DNA from 3 places in the Pedobacter sp. 22226 genome. Region 3 is predicted to be linked to each of the others. Evidence: riboswitches for the same ligand, from Rfam matches in the RefSeq annotation. Region 3 holds a riboswitch; each other region holds the start of a gene.

Region 1 (10,096 bases), on a different contig from region 3:
TGTAGCGATCATCTTTTTATTTGCTGATACCACATTTTTACCATTTTTTAAAGCAGTAGTTACAATTTCGTATGCCGCATTAGCATCATTGATCAATTCTACAATAGTATTGATCTCTGTATTATTCAATATTTCGTTACGATCAGTAGTAAACAGATCTTTATTTAAGGTACGCTTCTTCCTTGGATCTTTTATCGCAATTTTAATGATCTCGAGGTTCAGGTTCTGACTTTGGATAATGTCCAATAAGCCCTGTCCCACAACCCCGAAACCAAATAAACCGATTTTTAAATTCTTACTCATTGTTATAAAGTGATTATACAGATAATTGGATTACACCGATTTTAGCTGTTGTTGTTATTTGTACCACAGATTCTGTTATGCTCGTCTATGGTTTTTTTTTATATTAATTCTTTAGTCTTTTAAACTTCGCCTTTTACCTTAAGCTGTATGCTGTAACTTAATAATTTTTTTATCCCGACTTTCCTTGATAAAATTTCCGATTACGTTGGTCAGGGCATCTGTTTCGATCAGGAAACCATCATGTCCATAGTCAGAATGTAATGCAGTAAATGCTGCTCCGGTAATATGATCAGCCAGATATTTTTGCTCAGAAATTGGGAACAGCACGTCATTTTCTATACCGATAACCAGAGTATTTGCGGTGATCAGTTTTAAGGCATCGGCAATGCTTTTGCGGTTGCGCCCAACATTATGGCTATCCATTGCTTTTGTTAAATAATAGTAGCTGTAAGCGTTAAAGCGGTTGATCAGCTTTTCCCCCTGATAATTCTGATAAGAAGATGACCTGAAATTGTCCGTTTTATCATTTACACTTTCCACCTGGGTACTGCCATAGGCGTTATACGTTCTGTAACTTAAAAGCGCAATACTACGGGCTGTTTTTAAACCTTTGCTACCGCCATTTGGTTGATTGGCATAGAAAGTCCTGTCGGTTGTAATGGCTAAACGCTGACTTTCGTTAAAAGCAATTCCCCATGGAGAATGAGCGGCATTTGTAGCAATTAAAATCAGGTTTTCAATTTTATTCGGCTCCGAAATGCTCCATTCCACAGCTTGTTGTCCGCCTAAAGAACCACCGATTAACAGTTTGATGTAACCGACACCCAAATGCGCAGCCAATAACTGATGTGCCGAAACCATATCGCGGATGGTAAACTGCGGAAAGGAAAGGTAATAAGGCAAACCATTTACCGGGTTGGTATTTAACGGGCTTGTAGTTCCGTAATGTGATCCTAAAACATTCGCGCAAACAATATAATGCTCTTCAGGATTAAACAAGGCATTTTGCCCGAATAATCCGTCCCACCATTCAAAAACATCCGCGTTAGCAGTAAGTGCATGGCAAACCCAAATCACGTTATCCTTATTTGCATTTAACTTACCATAAGTTTGATAGGCAATCTGCAGGTTGCGAATTTTTTTTCCACTTTCTAATTTAAACTGTTTATTATAATGATATGTAGACGCAAAATTCCCCGAAGTGGATTTTACGTTATCGTTTTTACTGTTATGCATTTTGTAATGTTGTTGTTAAAAAAGCGCTTTGAGGGCAAGAATCTAGGCTAATAAACTTTCTGTAGGAACCTTGGCGTTAATGGTTGCAAATGCCTGTTCGAAATCGGCTTTAATATCGTCGATATGTTCAATACCAACCGAAACCCTTAAAGCATTTGGTTTTACACCTGCCGCCAATTGTTCTGCATCGCTTAATTGCTGATGTGTGGTTGCAGAAGGTTGAATAATCAAGGTTTTGGCATCGCCCACATTGGCCAGGTGCGAAACCAGTTTTAAACTATCGATTATCTGTGAGGCATTTTCTTTACTTCCTTCTAATTCAAAAGATAAAACAGCTCCAAAACCGTTGCTTAAATATTTTTTAGCCAGGTTGTTGTATTTGCTGCTGGCTAAGCCCGGGTATTGCACTTCTTTAACCAGCGGATGGTTTTCTAACCAGGTGGCCAGTTCTAAAGCATTATCTACATGGCGTTGTACACGGAGCGATAACGTTTCTAATCCCTGTAATAAAAGGAATGAATTGAAAGGTGATAGGGCAGGACCTAAATCCCTCAGGCCTTCTACGCGGGCACGGATAATAAACTGGATGTTGCCGAATGGGCCACCGATGCCGAACACATCGCTGAAAACCAAGCCGTGATATCCTTCTGAAGGTTCAGAAAACTGAGGGAATTTTCCATTGCCCCAGTTATAATTTCCGCCATCTACAATAACACCGCCGATGCTTGTTCCATGTCCGCCAATCCATTTGGTTGCCGATTCTACTACAATATTAGCGCCGTGCTCCAATGGTTTAAACAAATACCCTCCTGCTCCGAAAGTATTGTCGACCACTAAAGGAAGGTCATATTTTTTAGCTATTGCTGCAATTTTCTCAAAATCGGGCACACTGAAAGCCGGGTTACCAATGGTTTCGAGATAAATGGCTTTTGTTCTATCGGTGATTTTACTTTCAAATTCCTCTGGCACATCCGGATTTGCGAAATCAACATGGATGCCCAGGCGCTTAAAAGCCACTTTAAACTGGTTGTAAGTTCCACCGTAAATGTGAGAAGAAGAAACAATACTGTCGCCAGCTTCTAAGATATTATTTAAGGCAATAAATTGCGCAGCCTGACCTGATGCAACCGCTAAAGCCGCTACACCACCTTCTAAAGCGGCAATTCGTTTTTCGAAAACATCATTTGTAGGATTCATAATCCTGGTGTAGATATTTCCAAACTCTTTTAAGGCAAATAAATTGGCGCCGTGCTCAGCGTTATTAAATCCATAAGAAGTTGTTTGGTAAATTGGTACAGCTCTTGAACCTGTAGTTGGATCTATTTCCTGACCTGCGTGTAATTGTAAAGTTTCAAATTTATATGATGTTGACATGATTGCTGTTTTATTTGTTGAACAATTAGATAGGGCGGTTTAGGCTGATCCTAAAACCTGGCAGGGCGTATCCCGATTTCCGGGACCTTCCAGTTTGAAAAAAACAAAAAAGGAAGATTTTTATATTACTGTATGCAACAGCACATACAGGTAACCATACGCATATCGCAACAAATAAAAGAAACAGAAGATTGTACTACTTTTTCTGGGTTTGCACTGGGCTCGCTTAGCGATTGAAGATTTAATGTTTTCATCAGTTCTAATTTATATCTCCGGATAACACCGTGTTATCCGGTCAGGAATTGGCACCTTCTCTTTCTGAGGGTTGCCAGTGGGTCATCGAGCCAGTCTCTCGCCACTTCTTTATAAATCAACCCGTGAAGATTGACTTTTATTCAGCTTTCCGCCAAATAATATTTCAAATGTCTGAATTTAATTTTAATCCACAAAATAAAATTTTGATTTTACATTAACAATCTAATAATGAGCTAATTATTTTTATGTTATGTTTGCGGTTTAAAACTTTTAATATAAATTAACACTTAATATTCTAAGTTTGTGCATCCTATCTAAATTGTAACTTCATGAAAAACACAAAATCCCTATGTTTAGGACTGTTATTTGTTGTAACAGGTTTAAGCAATGCCAGCGCTCAATTTGGCGGCCTGAAAGATAAATTATTAAAAGTAGGTACAGCCCAGGGCGCTAAAGCCTTAGGTATTGACAGGTTTTTAAAGCAGCCTGCCGCCATTACCACCAGTTTTGAAGATGTAAACAGGGAAGGCGAGAAAATGCCGGATTTTATTACTGCTTTAAAATTAAAAGCCCAGCCTTTATATTTATTGCCTAAAAATCCTGATGGTGGTTTTATACTTTGTGAAGGCTTGTACGAAATGACAAACAAAAGCTATTGTTTAAAAGCCGGAACCTTTGCGCCATCAAAGGGTGATGGTTACATGTTTGCCCCGGTTTTGGGTCCGAAAGAGGAAATTGTGGTTTCCATATTAAAAAGTGCAGAAAAACATCCCGAAGTAGAACAGCACGATATACAAGCGTTACTTTGGACGATTATTGCCAAAACAAAATTTGCTGATTATAACGGACAGGTTAAAGTAACCGCCATCAAACTATTAACAACCAAACAGCTTACTCAATTAGAAGGAGGTGCTTTGGGTGTTCTGCCTTTTGATGTAATGGAAAAAGCAAAAGATCAGTTGCCATCGGGTGTGAGGGCTGTTTTTGAGGCAGAAAACAATATACGCCAATTGGTAGCTTCAGGCAATTATACTTATGCTGATCTGGAGAAATATGCTATTGTTGCCGGCATGGCGCCACCAAGGAGCGATGTGCCAAGTGGCATCTGGACGAAACACCCTGACGGCTATTATGTGCGTTATTTCCCTTCAGGATATTCGATTACAAAAGTTCAGGTTTATGTGCCAAAAGAATTACTGGCTAATGGAACAAAACTGATTTATGATGCTGCAGGAGATATTGCCTGCCCGGCGAATACAGGTTCGCAACGTTTAGCGCAAACCAATGAGCCACTGGAGGCAAATTATTCTTTAAAGCTGATTACGGTTTGTAATCCAAAATAGATTTTAAAAATAATTAGTCATTGCGAGGCACGAAGCAATCTTACAACGATCGCTAGTTGCGGGTGCATTAAGATTGCTCCGTCGGCTGAAAAAGCCTTCCCGCAATGACGAAAAATTTTCCTTTCTACCCCAGCGCCTGTGCTAAATCCGCAATAATATCATCAACATGCTCTAATCCAACAGAAATACGGAGCAGGTTTTTAGGTGTTGTACTATCAGGTCCTTCTACCGAATAACGGTGTTCGATTAAACTTTCAACACCACCCAGGCTGGTGGCCTGCGCAAATAACTGAACTTTATTCACCACTTTGTGTGCGGCTTCAACATCTCCTTTAACCAGGAACGACATCATGCCGCTAAAATCTTTCATTTGTTTTTTTGCAATTTCGTGCTGAGGGTGACTTTCCAACCCGGGATAAAAAACAGCTTCTACATTTGGATGCTGGTTTAAATATTCGGCAACCTTTTTTCCATTTTCACAATGGCCTTTCATGCGGTAGGCCAGGGTTTTAATACTTCTTGTTAATAAAAAGCAATCGAAAGGGGCAGGAACTGCACCACCGGTTTGCTGTATATTTTTGATTCGTTCCCATAATTCATCTTTTTTTGCGGTTACTAAAATTCCACCAAGTACATCACTATGTCCGCCTAAATATTTGGTACTGCTGTGCATTACAATATCGGCGCCCAATAAAATCGGGTTTTGTAAAATAGGAGAGGCAAAAGTACTATCGCAAACCAAAGGAATATTTTTAGCTTTAGCTATTTTGGCAATTGCTTCTATATCCGTAACTTTTAATAAAGGATTTGAGGGTGTTTCGATCCAGATTAACTGCGTATTCGGTTTGATGCTGTTCTCGATCAGATTTAAGTCTGTTTGATCTACAAAATCAAATTCCAGGCTCTCGTTAAAAATAGTGAGCAACTGTTTTTTTATTCCCCAGTACATGTCATCGGGCGCAATAATGTGGCTGCCGGGTTTTAAAGCCTGAAACATGGCCAGTCCGCAGGTATTGCCGGAAGAAAAGGCTGCTGCATCTTCGCCATATTCTAATTTGGCTACAGTGTTTTCTAAAGCAGACCGGTTTGGATTACTTACCCTGCTATACATGTGTCCGCCCGGATAGCCACCATCTTCTCCACGAAAAAAAGTTGTGGTTAGATTAATGGGTGGGGTAACATCACCTGTAGCAGTTTTTAAAAGATTAGAGGCGTGAATAGCAAGGGTTTCAGGTTTCATGATAATTTATCGTGGTATGAATAATATTGGGATACAATTTAATAATTTGCCGCTAATTTAAGGTTCGTAATGGTTTTGGCAAGATTTATGTAACAAGTTTGTCGAAATTTAATTAAACAAAAAATGAAAAGATTATTTATAGCTATCGCAATAGCATGTTCTACTTTAGTAATGTTACAAAGTTGTAATACCGCAAAAAGGGTAACTGCTGGTGTTACGGGTAGCAGAGGTACAGTTGTTCGCGACTGGGTAGTTAGTAATGTAGCTTTAGAAGGTTTGCCTGATGGCGCTGTACAAGGCTTATTTGGCGAAAAATCTTACAAATGCTTTCAGGGAAGTACGTGGCATTTAACCAACAGCGGTAATGGCTCTTATACTTTACCGGCATCGAGCGCCTGTGGTTCTGTAATGCAAACTATTTTCTGGTCGGCAGCTCCTAAAGATCAGACTTTCCAGTTCAAAAAAATATTTGAAGGCGATAAAGCTAAAAACGTTGCCGAAGGTTACCGTTTAGTTTTAACCGATCTTTCGAGCACACAGATGATCTTAAAATCACCAATTGAATTTGGCGGCAGAACTGCAAATATCATTTTAACATTTGTGCCTGAAGCAAAATAATTTAATTTACCTGTGAAAAACATAACAGAGCACTTCTGAAAAGAGGTGCTTTTTTGTTATGCAAAGGCGTTTGCCACGGATGCTCAGATTTACACTGAGTTGTTTTTTTTCGAAGGTTTAGTTTCTATTGTACATATACAAAAATAAAATCCGTGCTTTTCCGTGTCTCCGTGGCCAAATGCAAAGTAAGGTACTTTATAAAAAACACAACATCTGTCTTTATCCGTGTTCATCAGTGGTTAATTAATATTGCCACTATTCAAAAATCGCGGTTTGTTACAAGAAAATGATTTTCAAATCGCCTCATTATTGTATTTTTGTTCAAAATAAATCAGGAATGAATACAACTGAGCAAGTTGAAAAAATATTAGCTGATACCAATTTATCAACTGAATTACAAAACATAGCACACAAAGTTCTTCATGGAGAGCGGATTACATTTGACGAAGGCGTATATCTTTACGAACATGCCGAACTGGGTTACCTCGGTATCCTGGCAAATTTTATCCGGGAGAAAAAACATGGCGATAAAACTTATTTCAATCGAAACTTCCATTTAGAGCCGACTAATCTTTGTGTTTACGACTGCAAATTCTGCTCTTATTCGCGTTTAATCAAACAAAAAGAAGAAGGCTGGGCTTTAACGATGGAGCAAATGCTTGATATTGTTAAAAAATACGATGGTGAGCCCGTAACCGAGGTACATATTGTTGGAGGCGTGCTTCCGCAGTATGATGTAGCTTTTTATTCCGCTTTGTTCACAGCGATTAAACAACATCGTCCTGATTTACACGTAAAAGCATTAACACCTGTAGAGTATCATTATATCTTTAAGAAGGCTAAAATCGATTACGCAACAGGTATGCGTTTGATGAAAGAAGCCGGACTGGAATCGATACCAGGTGGTGGCGCAGAAATTTTCCATCCGGAAATCAGAGAGCAGATAGCCAAAGATAAATGTACCGGTCAGCAATGGCTGGATATACATGAAGAGTGGCACAAACTGGGTATGAGAAGTAATGCGACTATGCTTTACGGACATATTGAAAAATTTTGGCACCGTGTAGATCACATGGAAAAACTCCGCGAACTGCAAGATCGTACTGGTGGTTTCCAGACGTTTATTCCTTTAAAATTCAGAAATCAACATAACCAGATGAGTAATGTGCCAGAATCATCAGTAATTGAAGATTTGAGGAATTACGCCATTGCCCGTATTTACATGGATAATTTTGATCACATTAAAGCTTATTGGGCAATGATCAGTCGCGAAACAGCACAGTTATCTTTAAATTATGGCGTTGATGATATCGACGGTACTTTAGACGATACCACCAAAATATACTCTATGGCTGGCGCAGAAGAGCAAACGCCTGCAATGAGTACTAAAGAACTGGTTAATCTGATTAAACAAGTAGATAGAAAAGCAATAGAACGCGATACTTTATATAATGTGGTGACCGATTTTGAAAACGTTGTTTTCGAAGAAGAGAAAAAGCCTCAATATTATAAGCTGCCAGTAGTGAATTAGTGATTGAATTAGAGAATGACTGAATGAGAATGAGGATATTGAGCGTTAAATTTAACATTCAATCACTCAAAAATCCCTCATTCAATAATTAGTTAGATGAAGGAAATATACATCATACGCCACGGCGAAACGGAACTTAACAGACAAGGCATAGTACAGGGCAGAGGTATAAATTCTGACTTAAATGATTTGGGCAGGGCACAGGCCGAAGCTTTCTACCAAACTTATAAAGACATTCCCTTTGATAAAATTTATACTTCCGATTTAAAACGTACCTGGCAAACCGTACAAAAGTTTATTGATTCGGAATTACCATGGGAAAAACTTTCGGGACTGGATGAACTGGCCTGGGGTGTTTGGGAAGGAAAACCCAATACTGAAGATGCCCGCGATGCTTTCCGTGAGATGTTGCAAAGTTGGGAGAATGGTGATTATACTGCACATTTTGAAGGTGGCGAAAGTGTTCAGGATGTGTACGAGCGTTTAAAACAGCCTATGGAAGTGTTAATGACCAGACCAGAGGAAAAAACAGTGCTTTTATGCATGCATGGCAGGGCAATGCGTGTTTTCCTTTGTTTATTATTAGACAGGCCATTAAGCCAGATGACCGAATTTCCACATCAAAATACAGTGCTGTATAAAATGGGTTTTGAAGATGGAAAATTTACCGTGCTTGAATTTAACAGTGCCGTGCATTTAGATGGCTTAGTAATTGAATAAATTTATGCTGTCATGCTGAGAAACGAAGCATCTGTTTGTTGATAGGAGATACCTGTAAGGAGCAGTAATAGTCGACAGGTATATCGCGACAAAGCTGCAGATTCTTTCTGCCGTCAGAATGACAATAAAACATAACACCTTGAATAAGATTAAAATATCGGCTGTTGCTTACACCAACACCAAAGCTTTTATATACGGATTAACACATTCGGACATTATAAATAAAATTGATTTAAGTTTAGATATCCCTTCAGATTGCGCAGCCAAAGTTATTAACGGTCAGGCCGATATTGGTTTGATGCCGGTTGCTGCCATTCCTTTAGTACCTAATGCAAATATTGTAGCCGATTACTGCATTGGTAGCGATGGAGGTGTTAATTCAGTATTTATTTTTAGCGATGTTTCTGCTGAAGAAATTAAGACGGTAAGACTGGATGCCCATTCGCGCACATCAAACAATTTAGCTAAAGTATTGCTTAAGTTTCATTGGAAAAAAGCAGTTGAGTTTACAACTGATCCTACTTCAAAAACAGATGCTTTTGTTTTAATTGGCGACAGAACTTTTGGTAAAAAAGATGATTTCGCCTACGCTTACGATATGGGCGAGGAGTGGAAAAACTTTACGGGATTACCTTTTATGTATGCTGCATGGGTGGCCAATAAAGAAATTTCACAGGAATTTAAAGATGAGTTTAATGCTGCTTTAAAATTTGGTTTAAATCATAGAAAGGAAGTTTTGCAGGAATTACCAGCATCACCAAACTTCGATCTGGAAGATTATCTGTACCACAGGCTTCAGTTTGATGTAACAGAGGACCGCAAAAAAGCATTGAATTTGTTTTTGGGGTATATTGAGCAGTTATAAAATAGAATCGCTTTTTACAGAATCAAATCCTAAATTAGCCTAAAATCCTTTTTACAATGTTTGATGAATTAGAGATTATTCCTGTTGATTTGTTAGAGGCCTATTCTTTACAGATTGACGATGATCTGCAGGAAAAATTCGATCGGTTAAAGGATGCAGAAATATCGACAAGTGAATTTAGCTTTTACACATCAGTATCGTCGGTATATTCGAGCAAAATAGAAGGGGAGAATATAGAACTTGATTCTTATATCAAACATAAAAGGTTTGGTATTGAATTTTTACCGGATTATACAAAGAAGATAGATGACTTATATTTTGCCTACGATTTTGCCAAAGATAATCAGATAAACGTTAATAATATTGCCAAGGCTCATCAGTTATTGAGTGAACATATTGTGGCCAAAAATTATCAGGGTAGGCTAAGAAACCACAATATGTATGTTTCTACTCCAGATGGACGCATAGAATATGTAGCTGTAGGTCCAATAAAACTTGCCGAAGAAATGGAAAAGTTATATCACGACTTAACTTTGTTGTTAGCGGTAAGATTAAACATTAAAGAAATCTTCTTTTTTGCCTCCTTGATTCATTTGGTATTTGTGAAAATC
Region 2 (10,096 bases), on a different contig from region 3:
AGGCAAAATTAGATAAATCAAAATATAATATTAACAATTGTGTTTCAATAAGAATATTATATTGATTTATATATTTTATATGAAATTTAAATCTGGTTAGAGCTGATGATTTAACCTGTGCGAAGTATAAAATATGGCTATTGAAGGTTAAGCAATGCCTGCCTTACCGCGTTATCGGTTTGGTTTGCTGCCTTGTAATAACCAACATCGCCTAAATAGTACCTGCAAAGCAGCGCTTTCAAATCATTTAAGATTACATTTTTTGCACTGTATAATTGAAAACGGTCTATAGGGACATTTTTGCGTTGAAGAAACCCGATAAAATCTTTAAAATCGTTATCGTTTATCGTGAAAATGTTAATGTACTGTTCAACAAAGCTAGCGCTGTATTTGGTGGTTAGTACATTAAATACGTAATCAGAAAGTACTTTTTTACTCACCAGATTACTGTAAAATTTATTGTAGCCGGTAGTATCCAACTTCACAAATACATCGGGCTGAATACCGCCTATTGGTTTAATCTTTTTAGAAGGCTGAACGTTTACCCCTTCTGTTTTTTCGATAGAATCCTGAAAAGAAGTACGGTCGCCGGTAAGTTCTCCGTCCATCATGCGCTCATCCAGCTCATGTTTATAAGCATCATAGCCCTTTTTGTAGGATTTCTGGATGCTTCGCCCTGATGGCGTGTAATACCTGGCAATGGTTAAATTAAGTGCAGAGCCATCGCCAAAGGCAAATTGCTCCTGTACCAAACCCTTACCAAATGAGCGGCGGCCAACAATAATGCCCCTTCCTAAATCCTGAATGGCTCCTGCAACAATTTCACTGGCAGAAGCTGTATTTTCATTGATCAGCACTGCAAGTTTACCATTTTGAAAGGCACCTGTTCCGGTAGAAAAATAATCGGTGCGGGGTTCATGTTTACCCTGTGTATATACAATAAGTTTATTTTCTGGTAAAAACTGATCAGCTAAGCCAGTTGCAGCGGTAAAATATCCCCCGCCATTATCACGTAAATCGAGAATCAGCTTTTTCATGCCTTTTGCTTTCAGGTTGTTTGCCGCAACAGAAAAATCGTTATCGGTATTGGCGCCAAATTTACTGATGCGCACATAACCTGTTTCATTGTTGATCATGTAAGCGGCATCTATACTGCTGATGTTTACTTTGCCACGGGTAACCATAATGCGGTTGCTCTGCTGCGCATTGGGGTGTAAAAGTACCACACTTACTCCTGTGCCGGCCTTACCTTTAAAACGGCCGGTAAGCTGATCTTTTGGTAAATTTCTTCCGCTTACCGTAGCGGTATCGATACTGAGGATTTTATCGCCCAATTTTATACCTGCCTGGTAAGCCGGACCGTCTTTAACCACGCCCGTAACCATCATGGTATCGTTAAGCATGTAGTATTCTATACCTACACCTTCAAAATTGCCTTCCAGGTTATCAGTCATATCCTGTGCATCGGTTGGAGGCAGGTACACACTATGTGGATCGAGTTGATGTAAAACGCTGTCTATCGGTAAATTTTGAAGCGAATCGGTATTGATATCATCAACATAATTGCCGTTGATGATGTGCAGAATTTCATTTAATTTTTCGTCGCTGTTAACAGCAAGCTGCGGGCTTTTTTTTACGCCAAAACCCTGGTCTTTAATAAATTTTATGCCCAAAAACATACCCGCTATTAAAATTACAGAATAGCTCGTGGCAATCAGTATGTTATTACGGGTATTTTTTTTCATCAGCGTTAGGCAAATTTATGAAAATTAGCGGGTTGATATATTTTTTAACTGCATTTTCGTGTCTTTTGTTTATAATTTTTAACATTAATTAACGCCAAGAAGGAGTTCGTTGATGTTTGTGAGATATATTTTTGATTTTTTAGGGTAGATTTTAGAAAGAATTTACCGAATTTTATCAAAATTAAATTTATGGACAGAGTTACCGAGCAAGAATCCAATTACAGCCACATTGATCAGATGTCGGTATTGGAAGTTCTGCAGGGCATTAATAACGAAGATAAAACGGTTGCCTATGCCGTTGAGAAATCTTTGCCTCAGATCGAAAAATTAACAACGGCAGTTGCCGGACGGATGAAAAAAGGTGGCCGTCTTTTTTATATTGGAGCAGGTACCAGTGGTCGTTTAGGTGTGGTTGATGCCTCAGAGTGCCCTCCAACCTATGGTGTTCCTTTTGATTGGGTTGTTGGCATCATTGCTGGTGGTGATACGGCCATTAGAAAAGCAGTAGAATTTGCAGAAGATGACGCCGAACAGGCCTGGAAAGATCTTCAGGAATTTAACATCAACGAAAAAGATTGTCTGGTAGGTTTGGCTGCTTCGGGTACCACACCTTATGTGATCGGTGGATTGAACACGGCACGCAAACATGGCATTTTAACCGGTTGTATTGTTTGTAATACCGGCGGACCAATAGCTGCAGAATCGGATTTCCCGGTTGAAGTGGTGGTTGGACCTGAGTTTGTTACCGGATCTACCCGTATGAAATCGGGCACGGCACAAAAAATGGTTTTAAACATGCTGAGTACCACCGTTATGGTTCAGCTGGGGCGCGTAGTTGGCAATAAAATGGTCGATATGCAGTTAACTAACCATAAATTAGTCGATCGCGGTACACAAATGGTTGCCGACGAACTAAATATTGGCTACGATGAAGCCGCCGAATTGTTAACCCGTTACGGAAGCGTACGTAAAGCAGTAGAAGCAGGACACTAAAAATGATAGAATGACGAAATGAGAAAATTTTGAATGATGGAATTTGGGAGTAGCTTTTAATATTCACTCATTCAAAATTCATTCATTCGATAATTTATTTATCTCTCATTCAAAATTCAATCATTCAATAATTTGTCTGTTCAATCATTCAATAATTAAAGTATATGCACGAGATAGAGCCTTATTACCAGTGGAGAGATGATTATATTTCGGCAGAAGACGAGCGTTCGCCGTTTTACAATACCGAATATTCGGAGCTTTATTTTGATAAGCAGATTTATAATTTTTTACTGCACCCGCAGTGGGACGAGTTTGGTTCGAATACGCTTTACATGAAGGTGTTATATGCCGATTACGACCGGAGTTATGCCATTATAGAATTTATAGGGGAGTGGAACGATGCCATTAACAACGACATTATGTTACTCAAGCGCGATATTTTAGAGCTGATGATGGATGAAGGCATCAATAAATTTATCCTGATTGGCGAAAATGTATTGAATTTTCATTCTTCTGACGACAGTTATTACGAAGAATGGTTTCAGGAAGTAGAAGATGGCTGGATTGTTGGGGTGAATTTCCAGGAACATGTAATTGCCGAATTTAGAGACAATAACATCGATTATTACATTAACTTTGGAGGCGCTTTTGATAATCTGCCATGGCGCACATTAAAACCCCTTCAGTTCTTTAAAAAAGTTGAAGAACTGTTGACAAAAAGATTAAACTAAATATTTATTTTTATATAGTTAAATACACAAAATTTAAAATGGAACAACAAAATTTCGAATATCAAAAAAACAGTGTTTTTGTACAAGAGAACTCTGTTTCTAAAAAATTCTTTGCAAACGTTTTCTTATGGATGTTCGTTGCCTTGAGTTTATCAACCGTAGCTGCTTATCTTTTTGGAACAAATGAGCAGTTTATGCAATATCTTTTAACTGTTAACCCATCTACCGGCAAAGTAGGGATGTCTATTTTTGGATACATTGCTATGTTTGCGCCACTTGGACTTGTTTTACTGATGAGTTTTGGCTTAAGTAAACTTTCTTACCCAGCTTTGATAGGTGTTTTTGTTTTATACTCGGTATTAACAGGTGTAAGTTTAAGTTTTATCCTATTGGCTTATACTTCTGGTTCGGTAGTAAGCTGCTTTGCAGGTGCTGCTGGTATTTTTGGTATTATGGCAGTTATGGGTTATACTACCAATATCGATTTAAGTAAATTCGGCCCTATTTTAATGGTTGGCGTAATCGGATTAGTAATTGCAAGTGTGGTTAATATGTTTATCCAAAGTGAGCAGTTTAGTTTATTTATGGCATTTATTGGTATCGCAATCTTTACGGCTTTAACCGCTTACGATGTTCAGAAAATTAAACAGATTGGTCAGGGTATCGAAGCAAGTGGAGAACAGGTACTACAGGTAGAATCAAAAAAGATGGCAATAGTTGCGGCATTGCGCTTATATCTTGATTTTCTTAACATCTTTTTATTCTTATTACGCATTTTCGGTAACAGAAGATAAGATTAAAAACAGAACAATATTTTAAAGGCTGTGCAGTTTTGCATGGCCTTTGTAATTTTATTTGGCGGCAAAGCGATAAATTTTGGAATTGATGTAGCTTTGTTGCATTTTTGTACGCTTATTAAGAAAGACGGAGGGATTAGACCCAACGAAGTCTTAGCAACCTGTAACCATACAAGGTGCTAAATTCTATCCCGGATAAATTCGGGGCCAGATAAGTTTAGGATTACGATTCACGTACCAACTTTTTAGATAAGCCTTTTTTTGAGATTTGAGATGATAGATATGAGATTTGAGTCATAATTTGTGCTTAATAATTCTCATATCACATGTCTCACATCTCATATCTAACAACTAGAATGAGCATAAGAGAAGAATTAGAGAAACGTATTTTGGTGATTGATGGTGCTATGGGTACCATGATTCAGCGATATACCTTAACCGAAGAAGATTTTAGGGGAGAGCGATTTAAGGACCATCCCTGTGATGTAAAAGGCAATAATGATTTGCTGAACATCACGCGTCCGGATATTATAAAAACGATACACCTGGAGTATATGGCGGCTGGTGCCGATATTATCGAAACCAATACCTTCAGTACCCAGCGCATTTCCATGGCCGATTACCAGATGGAAGACCTTTCTTACGAAATGAGTTTTGAAGGTGCACGGATAGCAAAAGAAGCTGCAAATGAATTTATGGCGGCAAATCCAGATCGTAAATGTTTTGTTGCCGGTGCCATTGGTCCAACCAACCGTACCCTTTCTATGTCGCCAAATGTAAACGATCCTGGTTTCAGGGCGGTTTATTTTGACGAACTCGAAGAAGCCTATTACGAGCAGGTACGTGGCCTGGTAGATGGTGGCTCGGATGTATTATTAATCGAAACCATTTTCGATACTTTAAATGCAAAAGTGGCCATTGTAGCCATTAAAAAATATGAAGAGGTAATTGGCCGTAAACTCGAAATCATGATTTCCGGAACCATTACCGATGCCTCTGGCAGAACGCTTTCCGGTCAAACGGCAGAAGCTTTCTTAAACTCTGTAATGCACGCAAAACCATTAAGTATCGGTTTTAACTGCGCTTTGGGTGCAAAGGAAATGCGTCCGCACATTGAAGAGTTAGCGGCAAAAGCCGGATGTTATGTTTCGGCCTATCCAAATGCAGGTTTACCGAACGAGTTTGGTGCGTATGATGAACAACCACACGAAACGGCTCATCTGGTGGATGATTTTATTGCCTCTGGTTTTGTGAATATTGTGGGTGGCTGTTGTGGTACTACACCTGAGCATATTGGCTGTATTGCCAAAAACGCTAGAAAAGCTGTACCCAGGAAAATACCTGTACTGGAGCCTTACATGCGTTTAAGTGGATTAGAGCCGGTAACCATCACCCCTGATAGTATTTTTGTAAACATCGGCGAAAGGACTAATATTACAGGTTCTCCAAAATTCTCTAAACTGATTTTGGGTGGCGATTACGAAGCTGCATTGGCCGTTGCTTTGCAACAGGTAGAAGGTGGTGCACAGGTAATCGATGTAAACATGGATGAAGGGATGTTGGATTCGGAAGCGGCAATGACCAAATTCTTAAACCTCATTGCTTCAGAACCTGATATCGCCAAATTGCCCATCATGGTCGATTCATCCAAATGGTCGGTTATTGAAAATGGCCTGAAATGTTTGCAAGGAAAAGGAATTGTAAACTCCATTTCTTTAAAAGAAGGGGAAGATAAATTCCGTGAGAGTGCCCGTAAAATTATGCAATACGGTGCTGCGGTTGTGGTAATGGCTTTTGATGAACAAGGTCAGGCCGATAATTACGAGCGCAGAAAGGAAATCTGTAAAAGAAGTTACGATATCCTGGTACACGAAATCGGCTTTCCGCCTGAAGATATTATTTTCGACCCGAATATCTTAACTGTAGCAACAGGACTCGAAGAGCATAACAATTATGCTGTCGATTTCATCAATGCCACCCGCTGGATTAAAGAAAACCTGCCTTATGCCAAAGTAAGCGGTGGGGTTTCGAATATTTCGTTCTCTTTCAGGGGTAATAATACCGTTCGGGAGGCCATGCACTCGGCATTTCTTTATCATGCCATTCAGGCTGGTTTAGATATGGGAATTGTAAATGCGGGGATGTTGGAGGTTTATCAGGAAATTCCGCCTGAACTGTTAGAAAGGGTAGAAGATGTATTGTTAAACCGAAGAGAAGATGCAACGGAGCGTTTGGTAGAATATGCCGATACCGTAAAATCGAAAGGTAAAGAGGTTGTTAAAGATGAAGAGTGGAGAAAAGGCTCTGTTGAAGAAAGGTTATCACATTCTTTGGTGAAAGGAATTGTGGAGTACCTGGATGATGACGTGGAAGAAGCCCGGCAAAAATACGCCCGCCCGATTCAGGTAATCGAAGGACCGCTGATGGATGGAATGAACATCGTTGGTGATTTATTTGGTGCCGGAAAAATGTTCCTGCCCCAGGTGGTAAAATCAGCGAGGGTAATGAAAAAAGCTGTAGCCTATTTATTGCCATTTATAGAGCAAGAGAAATTAGATAATCCCGATCAGGATCAGAATTCGTCGGCAGGTAAAGTATTAATGGCTACCGTTAAAGGCGATGTGCATGATATTGGAAAAAATATTGTGGGTGTGGTACTCGCCTGTAATAACTTCGAAATTGTAGATATGGGGGTGATGGTTCCGGCACAGGAAATCATTAAAAAAGCCAAAGAAATTAATGCCGATATTATTGGTTTAAGTGGTTTAATTACCCCGTCGCTGGATGAAATGGTTCACTTTGCAAAAGAAATGGAGCGCGAAGGTTTTACCATTCCATTAATCATAGGTGGTGCTACAACTTCGAGGATCCATGCTGCAGTAAAGGTAGCTCCAAATTACTCCGGACCAGCCATCCATGTGCTGGATGCTTCAAGAAGTGTAACCGTTTGCAGCACTTTAATGAATCCTGATACCAGAGACGAATATATTGCAGGCATCAGGGCAGAATACGATAAAGCACGCGAAGCACATTTGAACAAGCGCTCGGATAAACGTTTTAAAACGATTGAAGAAGCACGCGAAAATAAATTTAAAATCGATTTTCAGCCTAATCTGCCTGTTCCGGAATTTACCGGTACAAGGGTTTTTGATAATTATCCTTTAGAAGAACTGGTACCTTATATCGATTGGACACCATTTTTCCATACTTGGGAACTTAGGGGGAGTTATCCGAAAATTTTCGATGATAAAAATGTGGGCGATGAGGCCAAAAAACTTTTTGATGATGCACAGACTTTGTTAAAGCGTATCCTCGATGAGAAATTATTGACCGCGAGAGCCGTAATTGGTTTCTGGCCAGCAAATGCGGTAGGAGACGATATCGAGTTGAGAGTTGAGGGTGCTGAGTTGGGAGACTCCAAACTCCAAACTCCAAACGCCAAACTAGTCAAAATTCATACTCTCCGCCAGCAGGCAGAAAAAGTAGACGGGCAGCCTTATTACGCCTTATCTGATTTTATTGCACCAAAAGAAAGCGGCATTCAGGATTATTTCGGTGGTTTTGCCGTAACTGCGGGTATTGGGATAGATGAACTGGTAAATGAGTTTGAATCCAACTATGACGATTACAACAGCATCATGGCCAAAGCGCTGGCCGATCGTTTGGCAGAGGCCTTTGCAGAACGCATGCATGAGCGGGTGCGTAAAGAATACTGGGGTTATGCACAGGATGAAAACCTGAGTAACCAGGAGCTGATTAAAGAAGAATATGCAGGAATCCGTCCGGCACCAGGTTATCCGGCTTGTCCGGAACATACCGAAAAAGGAACTTTATTCCAGTTATTGGATGCGGAGAATAAAATCGGATTGCGTTTAACTGAAAGTTATGCCATGTATCCTACAGCAGCGGTAAGTGGATTTTATTTCGCACACCCTGATTCGAGGTATTTTGGGTTAGGAAAAATAACCAAAGACCAGATTGAAGATTATGCCATCAGGAAAAATATGCCGGTTGAAGAAGTGGAGCGATGGTTAAGTCCGAATTTAGCTTATTAACCTGTCGCTTTGTCATCCTGCGTGCAACGAAGGATCGCTAAACGAAGAAAATATAAATTGATGCTTGCAGTCGTAAAGAACAGGAACTGCAATATGCTATAAATGCTTTATTGCATTCAGCATGACAACCAAACTACGGTATGAAGATTACAGACCATATAAAAAACGCAAAGGGTAAAACCTTATTCTCTTTCGAATTATTACCACCTGTAAAAGGGCAAAGTATTCAATGGATTTACGATGCAATAGAGCCTCTGCTGGAATTTAATCCTCCTTTTATTGATGTAACATCGCTTCGCGAAGATTATATTTATAAAGAGCAGGCCAATGGTTTGCTTCAAAAAGTATCTTACCGCAAACGTCCGGGTACGATTGCTATCTGTGCGGCCATTATCCATAAATATAAGGTTGATGCCGTTCCGCATTTAATCTGCGGTGGATTTACTAAAGAAGAAACTGAAAATGCGCTGATCGATTTACAGTTTTTAGGTATCGATAATGTTTTGGCATTGCGTGGTGATGCCCGAAAAGCAGATGGAAATTTTGTGCCAACTCCTGGCGGACATTGTTATGCAACAGATTTAATCGAACACATCAAAAACCATAACGAAGGTAAATTTTTGCACGAAGACGTAGAAACCTTTAAAAGTGATTTCTGTATAGGTGTTGCCGGTTATCCTGAAAAACATTTTGAAGCACCAAATATGAGTACCGATTTCAAATATTTGAAAAAGAAGGTAGAAGCCGGTGCAGAGTTTATCGTAACACAGATGTTTTTCGATAACCAGAAGTATTTCGATTTCGTAAAAAAATGTAGGGAAAACGACATTAATATTCCAATTATTCCTGGATTGAAACCGATCAGTACCTTATCGCAGTTAAATGTGCTGCCTAAAATTTTTCACATTGATTTACCTGATGAATTAACCGATGCACTTTCTCACGCTAAAAATAACAACGAAGCAAAAGAAATTGGTACAGAAGCCATGATTAAACAATGTAAAGAACTGATCGATTTTGGCGCTCCGGTATTACACTTTTATACGATGGGTCGCCCTGAGCAAACCAAAAAGATCGCAAAAGCTATTTTTTAGTAGGCTATTGTTAGTCGGGATTTGCAATCCCGTCTTCAGATATCTTTTTGTGGATTTAAAATCCACAGTACAGTTCGACGAGATTACAAAATCTCGACGAGCAAAAAAGCTATTTTGTATCGTAAGGTTATCGTTTTTCTTTTTCCTTAAACAAGATCACTATGAATAATTTAAATATTGACGAACAAAACCTCGATGTCATACTCGCCGGGGTTAAACAACAAGGAATTGATTATTTAAATCAAATTCATGAACGGTCGACAGCCAGTTCGGGTGATGTGGAGATTATTGGTGATTTAAACGAGCAAGGTACCGGAACCATTGAAGCCTTAAAACAATTTAACCAGCGTTTTGAGCCCATTATGGTGGCTTCCTCTGGCCCGAGATACTGGGGTTTTGTGACCGGAGGAACAACACCTGCTGCTATTGCAGGCGATTGGCTCTCAACTATCTACGATCAAAATACGCAAAGTGCAAATGGTGGCGGAGATATTTCTGCTACAATCGAACTGGAAACCATTCAGTTATTGCTTTCGCTGTTTAATCTCCCCAAAGATTTTTTTGGTGGATTTGTAACGGGAGCTACTTTATCAAATTTTACTTGCCTTGCCGTCGGCAGGCAATGGATTGGTAAACAGCTGGGTAAAGATTTTGCGAGAGAAGGGCTTTCCGGTAAGGTGA
Region 3 (10,096 bases):
CGACCGGAACGCAGTGGAGCGCCCACCTGCTTCGGGCAGGGAGAGATCTATCTCGAGAAAGGCGATTGTATCGCCACAAATATTCGATCCTGCATTGCAAATGCTGCTTTCAGTGATCCTCATATAAACGAGGGGCATTATTTACCATATAAGAAATATAAGACCATTTAAGCTTATATTCTCTTAAATGTCTTATATGGTAAAGACGATAAGCAAAAAAAGATCCTTCGCTGCGCTCAGGATGACAGCATCTTAAACAACAAAGGGGCATTCTATCCAGACATGCCCCTTTTTCTAACCAAATATAAACCTGTTTGAGCCAGGAGTTTCTTCTATCGGTTGGTATCTTACCAACCGAAAATGTTAATTATGCATAATAATCGTTGCGGTAATAGCTGGTGTTCCAGCTATTGTACCGTTGATATAAACCGTGTAAATTTTCCCAGCCTCGAAAGTGGCTGCATTTAAAGCATTGTTTGTTAATGGAATCACCGCTTTTGTAGTGTTATCTTTTATCAATAAACTCACATTGGTGCCTGCATCTACTTCTTTAAATGGACCCAGCGTTCTCCAGCTCAAGCCTTCAATTACTGCAGGTGCTTTCCCTGATGTGTAAGGAATAATGGTTTGGTTACCAAAATTACCATAAGCTACACCAGCAAATATTTCTGTTCCGGCGGCATAGGTAAGATCAACTTTTGGTGCATCGGGCGAAAAATTGGCAAACCTGATTTTGGCTTTACCTGCTGCAGGAAGGGTTAAATCATCATATACCAGGATCAAACTATCAATATTACCCGGATTTAACGTACTTGTTAATTTTTTCTTCACGGTAAACAAACTGTGTGCAAAATCTGCAATGGGCCCGTTCGGACCAGCAAAAGATGCCGAATTGGTTTCCTGTACGAAATTTGCGCTTCCACCAAAAACATAAGATGCTTTGTAAGATGGCTCTGTTCCTTCCGTGAGGTTAAACTGAACTTTTCCGTATTGGGTATCTAAATAACCTGTTGCCGTATTGCGTTGCAATGCAGTAGTCGTAACTTTTCGGGTAAAATCCCAGAAATTAACGGCCGTAACCGATTGGCGTGCATTGATAAATTTAACTTTTGCACTTAAAGGTGGCCTGTCGCCGGCATTAATATCGAGGTAATCTGTCTTTTTGCATGAAGCAAACAATGAAACGGCTAATACAAAAAATAATGTTGGAAATTTATAAATTCTCATCTGTGGTCTTATTTAAAGGTTGCCGAAAGTCGGATAAAAGGTTGTAAACCGGTGCTTGTTCCCGATTGTGCCGCACTTGGTGAATTTGTACGGGTAATATTACTTCCCGGCGCAGGGATAGAATAATCGCCCAGCACATTGAAGAGGTTATTTACACCAACGGTAGCCTGTAGCAGAGGCGTAATCCGATACCCTGCCGAAATATCGGTAATCCATATCGGACTATAGGTTTGATAATAATAATCAGGTTTCGGAAAATTGGCATTTAACTGACTCACTGCCGATACGGATCCAAAATATACGCTTCGCAGTAAAAAGTTAAACTTGTTAATGTTGTAGGTTCCCTGCAGGGTAATTTTAGTTTTTGGGATGCTACGGGTTACACGCACCTCTTCGCTTTCGTCGAAAATGATGTAACGGTAAGCCTCCAAACCTTTAGGTGTATTTACTTTGGTAAGCGTTGTTTCTTGCAGATTTGCACCCGCCAAAAAGGCTACATTACCGCCGTTGGGCAATAAAAAACGATAACTTCCTGTAAATTCGATGCCCCTGGTGCGTGTACTGAATGAATTATAGAAAAACTTGGCCTGTATGGTACCGGTTTGTACAAATAGTGCCCTTACATCCGCAGGTAGATTGGCATCTGTAGCAGAAAAACGTCCGGTATTTCCTACACGGTCTTTAATGTCGATCTGATAGGCATCAACCGTTAATTCTACGTTCTGGATCGGCTGTGATGTCAATCCTGCAGAATAACCTTTCGATTTTTCGGGTTGTAGCGATGGAATACCCAAGGCTTTGGTTGCAGGATTTACATTATTTGCCGTAACCTGATCTATCGCAACTCCGTTCTGAAAGGTAGTAGAGGTTTCTGTGTAGTAAAACTGTGCCAGATCGGGAGCCCTGAAACCGGTATTGTAACCACCACGAACGGCCAGCCATTTAGCGAAACCGTAACGCGTTGCGGCTTTGTAGGTGGTTACGCTTCCAAAATCGGAATAATTTTCTACCCTAACCGCGCCTGATAAAAGCCATTTATCGGTTACGTTCAATTCGAGATCCGCATAAGCAGCAGAAATAGAACGTTTCACATTCACTTCATTTGATGGCCTGAAACCGGCATGGATCTGCGAACCCGGAGAAAGTCCGTTTAAAGGTGTGCTGCCCGCAGCTACGAAATATGGAATGCCCCCAGTGGTATAACCAATAGAATAAATGGTACTTAAATCGGCTTTCGAATAAGAACCTTCTTCGCCTGCAATAATCTGATAGGTTTCTACGCGGTACTGTCCGCCAAAGGCAACATTCAGACCTTTAAGTACTTTATCAAATTTCCTTGAAAAATCTAAACTTCCGCTGTTCTGTGAAGCATTGTAACTGCCCGCATTAAAGGTACGAGGTGTTTTTTGACCTAAACTGGCATTCAACGTATTGCTGATGATGTTATCAAAAGCATTTCTCCCGTAAACATTGGATACGTCGAAGTTCCATCCGCTTATCTTGCCTTTTACACCTATTGCCAGAGATTGATCGGTGATGATGTTATCCATGGCAGGCAGAAATCCATCCGGATAAACAAAGGTATTGTTGCGCTCTGTCCAGCCCGGCAAACGGTATACAGCGGTAAACTGCGAGTTACGGTGACTGATGCCACCGAATGAATATACTTCAAAACCATCTCTCAACGGGATTCCGGCATTGAATGATAATAAACCATCTTTGGATTTATTGGTGGATCCACGCTGATCAAAGAAATGCCGGTCGATACCGCGGCTGGCAATAATGGCATCATCAATTTCTTTGGTATAGATCTGGTCAAAACCCCTGGTATTGGCTCCGCCACCATAAGCCGGACCGATGTAAATCCCATCTGAATCATTTCCGGAAGGAAGTGAAACCGCTTGTGTGGCATATTCGCCAGTGATATTCAGGAAACCTTTTGCGCCCAGTTTTAGTCCGATATTAGCATTGCTCCTGGTGGTTAAGCCATCTCCCCTGCGGCGGATACTTTCAATCGTGCTTGCCGTAATTTCATCAGGAGTATTTTTCAGCACCACGTTAATTACGCCTGCAATGGCATCCGATCCATATTGGGCCGCAGCACCGTCGCGTAAAATTTCGATACGATCTATCGAACCCACCGGAATGGCATTCAGATCGTATCCGGTTGCCCCGTTACCCAAACCGCCCCAACTGATGTTCGAGCTTTTATGTCTTCTTTTTCCGTTTACCAGCACCAATACCTGATCTACGCCCAGGCCTTTCAATTGTACGGTAGAAGTTGCCGAAGCGGCATCGCCACCACCGGAAACCGAAGAGTGGAAAGATGGTGATACATACTGGAGTAACTGCGTTACACTGGCCTGTGGTGAGGTTTGCTGCAATGTTTTTAAATCGATTACATCTACCGGAACAGGCGAATTAAGTTTGGTTCGGTTAGCATTCCTCGAGCCTACAATCTGTAATTCGGTTAAAGTATTATCAGCTTGTTCGAGCGAAACGTTCAGTTTGGTAGCCGATCCAATTTCTACGATGGCGGTTTTATAACCGATGTAGGATACTTCGATAAAGCGTCCGTTTTTGGTTGAAATTTTAAATGCGCCATCCTTATCTGTAACGGTAGAGCCATCTAATCCCTTGATTCTTACCGATACGCCAGGTAATGGTGACTGATCTTCTGCAGCAACCACCACCCCGGTGATGATCCGCTGCTGGGCAACTAATTTTGAGTAAATAACTGTACTCAACAGTAATATGAATAGTAATTTTATCTTCATGTTGTTTATTTTGGAATAGACATACCAATGGCCCTTCGACCTTTTTTCGGGTTGAAAAATGTTTTAAAATTGATTTTTCGGGTTTTGGCTATTGGCCTGTTTTATGGTTTGGTTTTTGAAATCTGTCGTCGGTTAGCGACAGTAAAAAAGCTTCAATATCGTTTATGTCGGTTTCGCTTAATCCCAATGGTTTATTTAGGGAAAGGTCCCTGTTTTTGCCATTTTTAATTACTGCGTCTGGGTTATTATAATACTGGATTACTTCTTTTAGCGTTTTAAACATCCCATTGTGCATATATGGGGCCGTTAAGCCAACATTTCTTAAACCCGGGATTTTAAAATGTCCTTTATGTTCCGGATTACCGGTTACCTCAAATCTACCCTGGTCTTTCAACTCTTCATCGTTAAATAATCCTATGCCTTTAAAACGATCGGCAGTAAAATCTTCACCCGAATGACAGTTGTTACAGTTGGCTTTTCCGATAAACAACATTCTGCCCCGTTTGGCATTTTCGGATATCGCTTTATCATCACCATTGATGTAACGGTCATAAGGACTATTTGCGGTTTCTAAAGTCCGTTCGAAAGAAGCAATGGCCAGCAGTAAATTCTTTTGGGTGGGCGGTGCATTAAAAATCTTTTGAAAAAGTGCTGCATATTCTTTGTCTTTCTGTAATCTATCGATGGCATCAGCAATGGGCAGGTTCATTTCAACCGGATTGATGATGGGTTGCAAAGCCTGATCTTCGAGAGAGGCAGCCCTGCCATCCCAAAAAAGATTCGGCCGGCCCGAAAGGTTGGTTACCGATGGCGAATTACGCGTTCCCTTAGTTCCGCCAACACCTAAACTTACCCTTGCGGTATCGGCAAAAGCAAACTCCGGTTTATGGCACGAAGCACAGCTGATGCTTTTATCTTTGGAAAGAATCGGATCAAAAAACAATTTTTCGCCCAAACGCTCCCTGCTGTTGATTACTGTCGGATCATCGGCACCAAAACCGGCCATCAGTATCACTAAGGTGATAAGACTTAGGGGGATTATGAGTTTGCTTTTTTTCATTGGTTTATTGGGGTAATATCGAATCGTCATGCTAAAGAGTGTCGTCATCTCGACCGGAGCATCGCGGAGTGGAGAGATCTATTTCAAATCATATTGACTGTCATTCTGAACGCAGTGAAGAATCCCTGGCCGATGAAACACGGAACCCGATCGATACGCAGAAATGAATACCTTACTTGCATGATAGACCCTGATCCCGATGAATCGGGACAGGGTGACGACTGTAAAGATTCTTCGTTGCACTCAGAATGACAACCAGGTAATAGCCAGAGGCAGGGAGAACAAACATCCTCCCACACTCCACTAACCTTAACAAGAGATTTTTTAATTATTGGCAACAAGCTGTACATTCAGCTCAAAATCATCATAAATGGTTTTGTCGCCGAGGTTTTCAAAAAAGCTTTTTGATCTGAATTTGATATCATACTTGGTTCTGTCGATAATAATTTTTGCATTGGCCGTTACTTTGTTGCCATCTTGCTTAACCGTAGCCGGGAAAGTAATTTCGTTGGTAATGCCTTTAATGGTGAGTTTTCCTTTTACATTATAAGTACCCGCACCTGTACTTTGGGCCGAAGTGATATTGAAAGTAGCTTTATCAAACTTATCAACGGCAAAAAAATCAGCACTTTTTAAGTGGCCCAACAATTTTGCATTGGTTTCTTTATCCGTTAAATCGGTTACCGCAATGGTTTTGGTATCCAGTTCAAAGCTTCCGCCTTTTAGCACTTTATTATCCAGGGCCAAAGATCCCGAAGTAACATTGATGGTTCCCGAATGTTCTCCGGTTACTTTTTTAGCCAGCCAGGTTAGTTTACTCTGTTCGGCATTTACTTTATAGTTTACCAGTTTACTTACCGAAGTTTCGGCAGGTGCTTTAAGTTTAGGTTTTGGTCCGTTTAAAGCGGTTAAAGATCCAGCTACGATGGTGGTAGCAATGAGTGCAATCGTTTTGTACTGTAACATTATATTTTGGTTTTTAGTTGAGGTGGTATCTATTTTCCATTTGCCTGCGCCTCAAAATAGGCTGCCGATGGTACTGGTTCTGCAATTAATTCGTCCAGTACTTTATTGAATTTTTTCTCATAATCATCGTAGTATTTTCCAGTAACAGTTCCGGTGTATCCGGTGTAGATTTCGCGTACTTCACCCTTACGGTCGATGATAATGGTGGTTGGGTAAGCAATAAATTTGTTCAAAGCCGGAAGTTTATCGGCAACCAAACGTTTATCAGCCAGTCCTCCGAACAGGATATCGTATTTGATATTGTATTTATCGCGGAGTTTACCCAGGGTATATTTTCCATATTCGAGGTCGTCTTTCTGTTCGAAACCGATCGCAATAGCCTCTACACCTCTTTTGCTGTTTTTATTGAACCAGGGCGAAAGAAATACGGTTTGATCGGTACAGTTAGGGCACCAGGTACCTACCAATTCTACAATCACCACTTTACCTTTATATTTATCGTCGGTTAACGAAACCGGTTTGCCGTTGAGGTCTGGAAAAGTAAAAGCAAGTTTTTTAACACCTTCTTTTAAGTGTGTTAATTTGTAGGGATCAGGCAGTTCGGCTTTGCTGTCTTTTACACCTGTAAACTTTAAGTTATCGTAAATCCCCTGACTGATTTCGCCAGAAAGTGTACCGTCTTCGTTAATGGTACCTTTATATATTTTCGGGCTCGGGCCGCTAAAGCCTGAAAGCACAAACTGGTTTCCCTGTACGGTACCTTCGAGTTCGCGACTATCGCCGGTTACCTGCATAATTACGCCGGTAAGTTTATTGCCTTCCTGTTTCAGTATGGCTACTTTATTTGGGACAGCTTCTTTCGAAAATCCTTTAAATTCCCATTTACCGGTTAAATTGGCGGTAGGTGCTACATCTTTACCAGGTTCAACAAAGCGATACGATTTGCCTTGTTCGGCAGTAAAAGGTAAAGCATTACCCTGTAAACCTGGCACCAGGCTTTTATATTCGCCAGAGATCCTGCCATCGCTTTCTATTTTAGCTACCAAAGCGGCATCGTAGGTATTCATTTTGATGAACAAAGAATCCTGACCTAAATATTTGATGTGGAAATCGTCTCTGCGGGTTCCGTTTAACAGCGTGAAAGTAGCATGCTCAGCATCTTTTCCTTTAAGTTCGAAATTAAATGGCACTTCGGTTTCAGCAACCTTGAATACGCCTCGCCATATTCCTTCTTTTATAAATTTTTTGGCCACTTTTGGCTCTTCATCTACTTTATTTACAGCAAAAGCTGCAGTAGAAATGAGGGATGCTAAAGCCAGCACCTGCATTTTAGCATAGTAATTTTTCATCTTTTATAATTTTAGGTGTAGGTTAAAATATGGGCTGTATCTCAATTTTTTGACGTATTCTTGGACGAGTTACTTTGGCAGAATAAAAAAGTCCGTCATTGCGAGGCACGAAGCAATCTTAAAGCGCACACTTTTAGCGATCGTTGTAAGATTGCTTCCTCGGCTGAAAAAGCCTCCTCGCAATGACGACGTTTTGCGTCCATTCAATAACCAGGAAACTTCTCTGTCAATCATACTATTAACAAATCTTTATATACAGCCCAATATTTAATATAGTTGGTTTGGTTTTATTTACTTTTTAGTGTTTCGGTTGCGGCGAGCTTTTCGGGCACTGGTTCAGCAATCAGCTCGTCTAACACTTTATTGAATTTGGCTTCGTAATCGTTAAAGTATTTTCCGGTTACGGTTCCGGTATAACCGGTGTAGATTTCCCGCACATTTCCTTTTCTATCGATAATAATCGTAGTTGGGAAAGCAATGAATTTATTGAGCGCAGGCAATTTTTCGGCCACCACTTTTTTATCGGCAATACCACCGAACAGAATATCATAAGTGATATCATATTTTTCTTTCAGCTTGCCTAAGGTATATTTGGCATATTCCAGGTCATCTTTCTGCTCAAAACCAATGGCTATGGCTTCTACCCCACGTTTTTGGTTCTTTTTAAACCATGGTGAAAGAAATACCGTTTGATCTGTACAATTCGGGCACCAGGTACCAATGGTTTCGATAATCACTACCTTACCTTTGTATTTATCATCACTTAAAGAAACATTTTTCCCGCTCAGATCAGGGAAGGTAAAATCAAGTTTGCTGTAACCTTCTTTAAGGAAAGTAAGTTTATAAGGATCAGGAAGTTCGGCTTTTTCGTTACGCTGACCATCAAATTTCAGGTTTTTGTAAATTCCAAAACCCTGTTCGCCGGTAATGCTGTTATCATCGTTGATTTTTCCCTTCACAATAAAAGGACTCGGCCCGGTAAAACCCGACAACTCAAATTCATCGCCCTGTACGGTACCTTCGAGCTCGCGGGTATCGCCTACAACGGTCATAATTACACCGGTAAGTTTGTTGCCGTTCTGTTTTAACAAAGCAATTGAGGCCGGTACAGCTTCTTTGGTATAGGTTCTAATTTCCCACTTACCAGTAATGTTGTGTTTTGGAGCTACATCTTTACCCGGTTCTACAAAGCGGTAACTTTTGCCATGTTCGGCAACAAAAGGCAAAGAATTGCCCCTGAAACCGGGTACCAGACTGCGGTATTCGCCAGATAAGGTACCATCAGTTTCGATCTTCGCGACCAGCGCCGCATCATAAGTGTTCATTTTTACGTAAATCGAGTCGTCGCCGCGTCGTTCTACATGAAAATCATCACGTCTGGAACCATTAATGAGCGTTAAAATGGCTGTTTGTGGTGTTTTTCCTTTTAACTGGAAGTTAAAAGGCACTTTTGATTCGCTTACACTAAACTCTCCCCTCCAGATCCCTTCTTTAGGGAACGGTTTTGCCACCCTGGCTGATGCAATGCCGCCCAGTAGCAAAACTGAGGTGGTTAGGCATGCAATTTTTGAGGTAATTCTCGTTTTCATAATCATCATTATTAGTTAAACACTATCGTTTTAGAGTTTTTGATAACAAGGCACAATGATTCGCACAGAAAACCATACAGCAAGGCTACAGGCTGTTTATCAGCTGTTATTGCATCATGATCCTTAACGAGAAACAGTGTGTTTACTTGTTATCGGTTAATTTATAATCTATTGCTAGATCAGTTTGAGCACTTTTTCCTATGGAAAGTTGCTAGAAGTTCAACGAGTACTGACTCTCCCTTCTTCTGTATAAATCAACTAATTAATGGTGGTGAATTAATTAGAGTAATAACCTAAACTAGTGGTGGTGATTAGTTTTGGCTGTTCCTGATACCCCGGCAACTTATTGACTGAAATACATGACCACCATAATATTCTATCAAAATGCCCCGGGGTACCAGGATTTTTAAATGAGAATATCTGAATGAAAACCTTTATCAGGTGATCCGTATCTTAGCTTATATTAGCGGCAACAGCAGTTATACTGACCTGAAAAATTGATCAGAGAATATGGCTGAGGTTGTCTGCGGAGTTTCATATCGAACGTAGATTTGCTAGTGAACTGTTTTAATTTTTTGTAAAAGTATAAACTTTGAACAATTTAAACAAGTATTCCTATAGATTTTATAGACTTTATTTATAATCAACTGATTTACAGTAGAATAATTTATTTTTTTTAGCAGAGAGCGCTGGGGAGAGAGCATGGAGGGAGAGCATGGAGGGAGAGCATATCGCTTCGTCATCTCGACTGGAACGCAGTGAAACGGAGAGATCTATCTAGAGATAGATTTTGCTTCGCAGAGCCTTCGGGTTCTCAACTACGGTCGAAATGACGGTATTTGAAGGAAGTGAACGCAACGCTTGGTTCATTCCATCTTCCATTTTACATCTTCCATCAAAAGATCCTTCGTTACACTCAGGATGACAAGCCGAAAAAACAAATTAAAAAAAAGCTACTATTTCTATAGAATTTATAGAATTAATTTTTACCTTTGTTCTGTCTTATACGAAAAGCAGATAATAAGCTAATCGAAAAAGAACACATAGTCATGTGGCCGAGTGGCGAGGTAAAGGTCTGCAAAACCTAGTACGGCGGTTCGATTCCGTCCATGACGTCTGAAATTGTAT

Evidence for each region. A riboswitch is a leader RNA that binds a small molecule or an ion and turns the genes downstream of it on or off. The one in region 3 is predicted to bind S-adenosylmethionine.
Region 1: another riboswitch for S-adenosylmethionine. It lies ahead of ACTJKC_RS23960 (O-acetylhomoserine aminocarboxypropyltransferase/cysteine synthase family protein); the one in region 3 lies ahead of ACTJKC_RS24625 (peroxiredoxin family protein).
Region 2: another riboswitch for S-adenosylmethionine. It lies ahead of metH (methionine synthase); the one in region 3 lies ahead of ACTJKC_RS24625 (peroxiredoxin family protein).

The regions. Positions count from the first base shown of each region.
Region 1 covers NZ_JBQEPB010000012.1:215,590-225,685, reverse strand. The annotation lists gene ACTJKC_RS23970 (homoserine dehydrogenase) at 1-303, opposite strand, end outside; gene ACTJKC_RS23965 (homoserine O-acetyltransferase family protein) at 442-1,539, opposite strand; gene ACTJKC_RS23960 (O-acetylhomoserine aminocarboxypropyltransferase/cysteine synthase family protein) at 1,582-2,913, opposite strand; SAM riboswitch class I at 3,175-3,285, opposite strand; gene ACTJKC_RS23955 (hypothetical protein) at 3,498-4,511, shown strand; gene ACTJKC_RS23950 (trans-sulfuration enzyme family protein) at 4,636-5,751, opposite strand; gene ACTJKC_RS23945 (hypothetical protein) at 5,875-6,369, shown strand; gene mqnE (aminofutalosine synthase MqnE) at 6,707-7,900, shown strand; gene ACTJKC_RS23935 (histidine phosphatase family protein) at 7,997-8,620, shown strand; gene ACTJKC_RS23930 (menaquinone biosynthetic enzyme MqnA/MqnD family protein) at 8,760-9,485, shown strand; gene ACTJKC_RS23925 (Fic family protein) at 9,542-10,096, shown strand, end outside.
Region 2 covers NZ_JBQEPB010000004.1:159,379-169,474, forward strand. The annotation lists gene ACTJKC_RS10245 (S41 family peptidase) at 138-1,745, opposite strand; gene murQ (N-acetylmuramic acid 6-phosphate etherase) at 1,935-2,738, shown strand; gene ACTJKC_RS10255 (hypothetical protein) at 2,903-3,469, shown strand; gene ACTJKC_RS10260 (Bax inhibitor-1/YccA family protein) at 3,508-4,263, shown strand; SAM riboswitch class I at 4,379-4,484, shown strand; gene metH (methionine synthase) at 4,623-8,321, shown strand; gene metF (methylenetetrahydrofolate reductase [NAD(P)H]) at 8,462-9,415, shown strand; gene ACTJKC_RS10275 (pyridoxal phosphate-dependent decarboxylase family protein) at 9,577-10,096, shown strand, end outside.
Region 3 covers NZ_JBQEPB010000014.1:5,545-15,640, forward strand. The annotation lists gene ACTJKC_RS24600 (hypothetical protein) at 364-1,227, opposite strand; gene ACTJKC_RS24605 (TonB-dependent receptor) at 1,236-4,004, opposite strand; gene ACTJKC_RS24610 (cytochrome-c peroxidase) at 4,093-5,064, opposite strand; gene ACTJKC_RS24615 (YceI family protein) at 5,389-6,030, opposite strand; gene ACTJKC_RS24620 (peroxiredoxin family protein) at 6,060-7,379, opposite strand; gene ACTJKC_RS24625 (peroxiredoxin family protein) at 7,667-8,968, opposite strand; SAM riboswitch class I at 9,127-9,224, opposite strand; tRNA gene ACTJKC_RS24630 (tRNA-Cys) at 10,014-10,084, shown strand.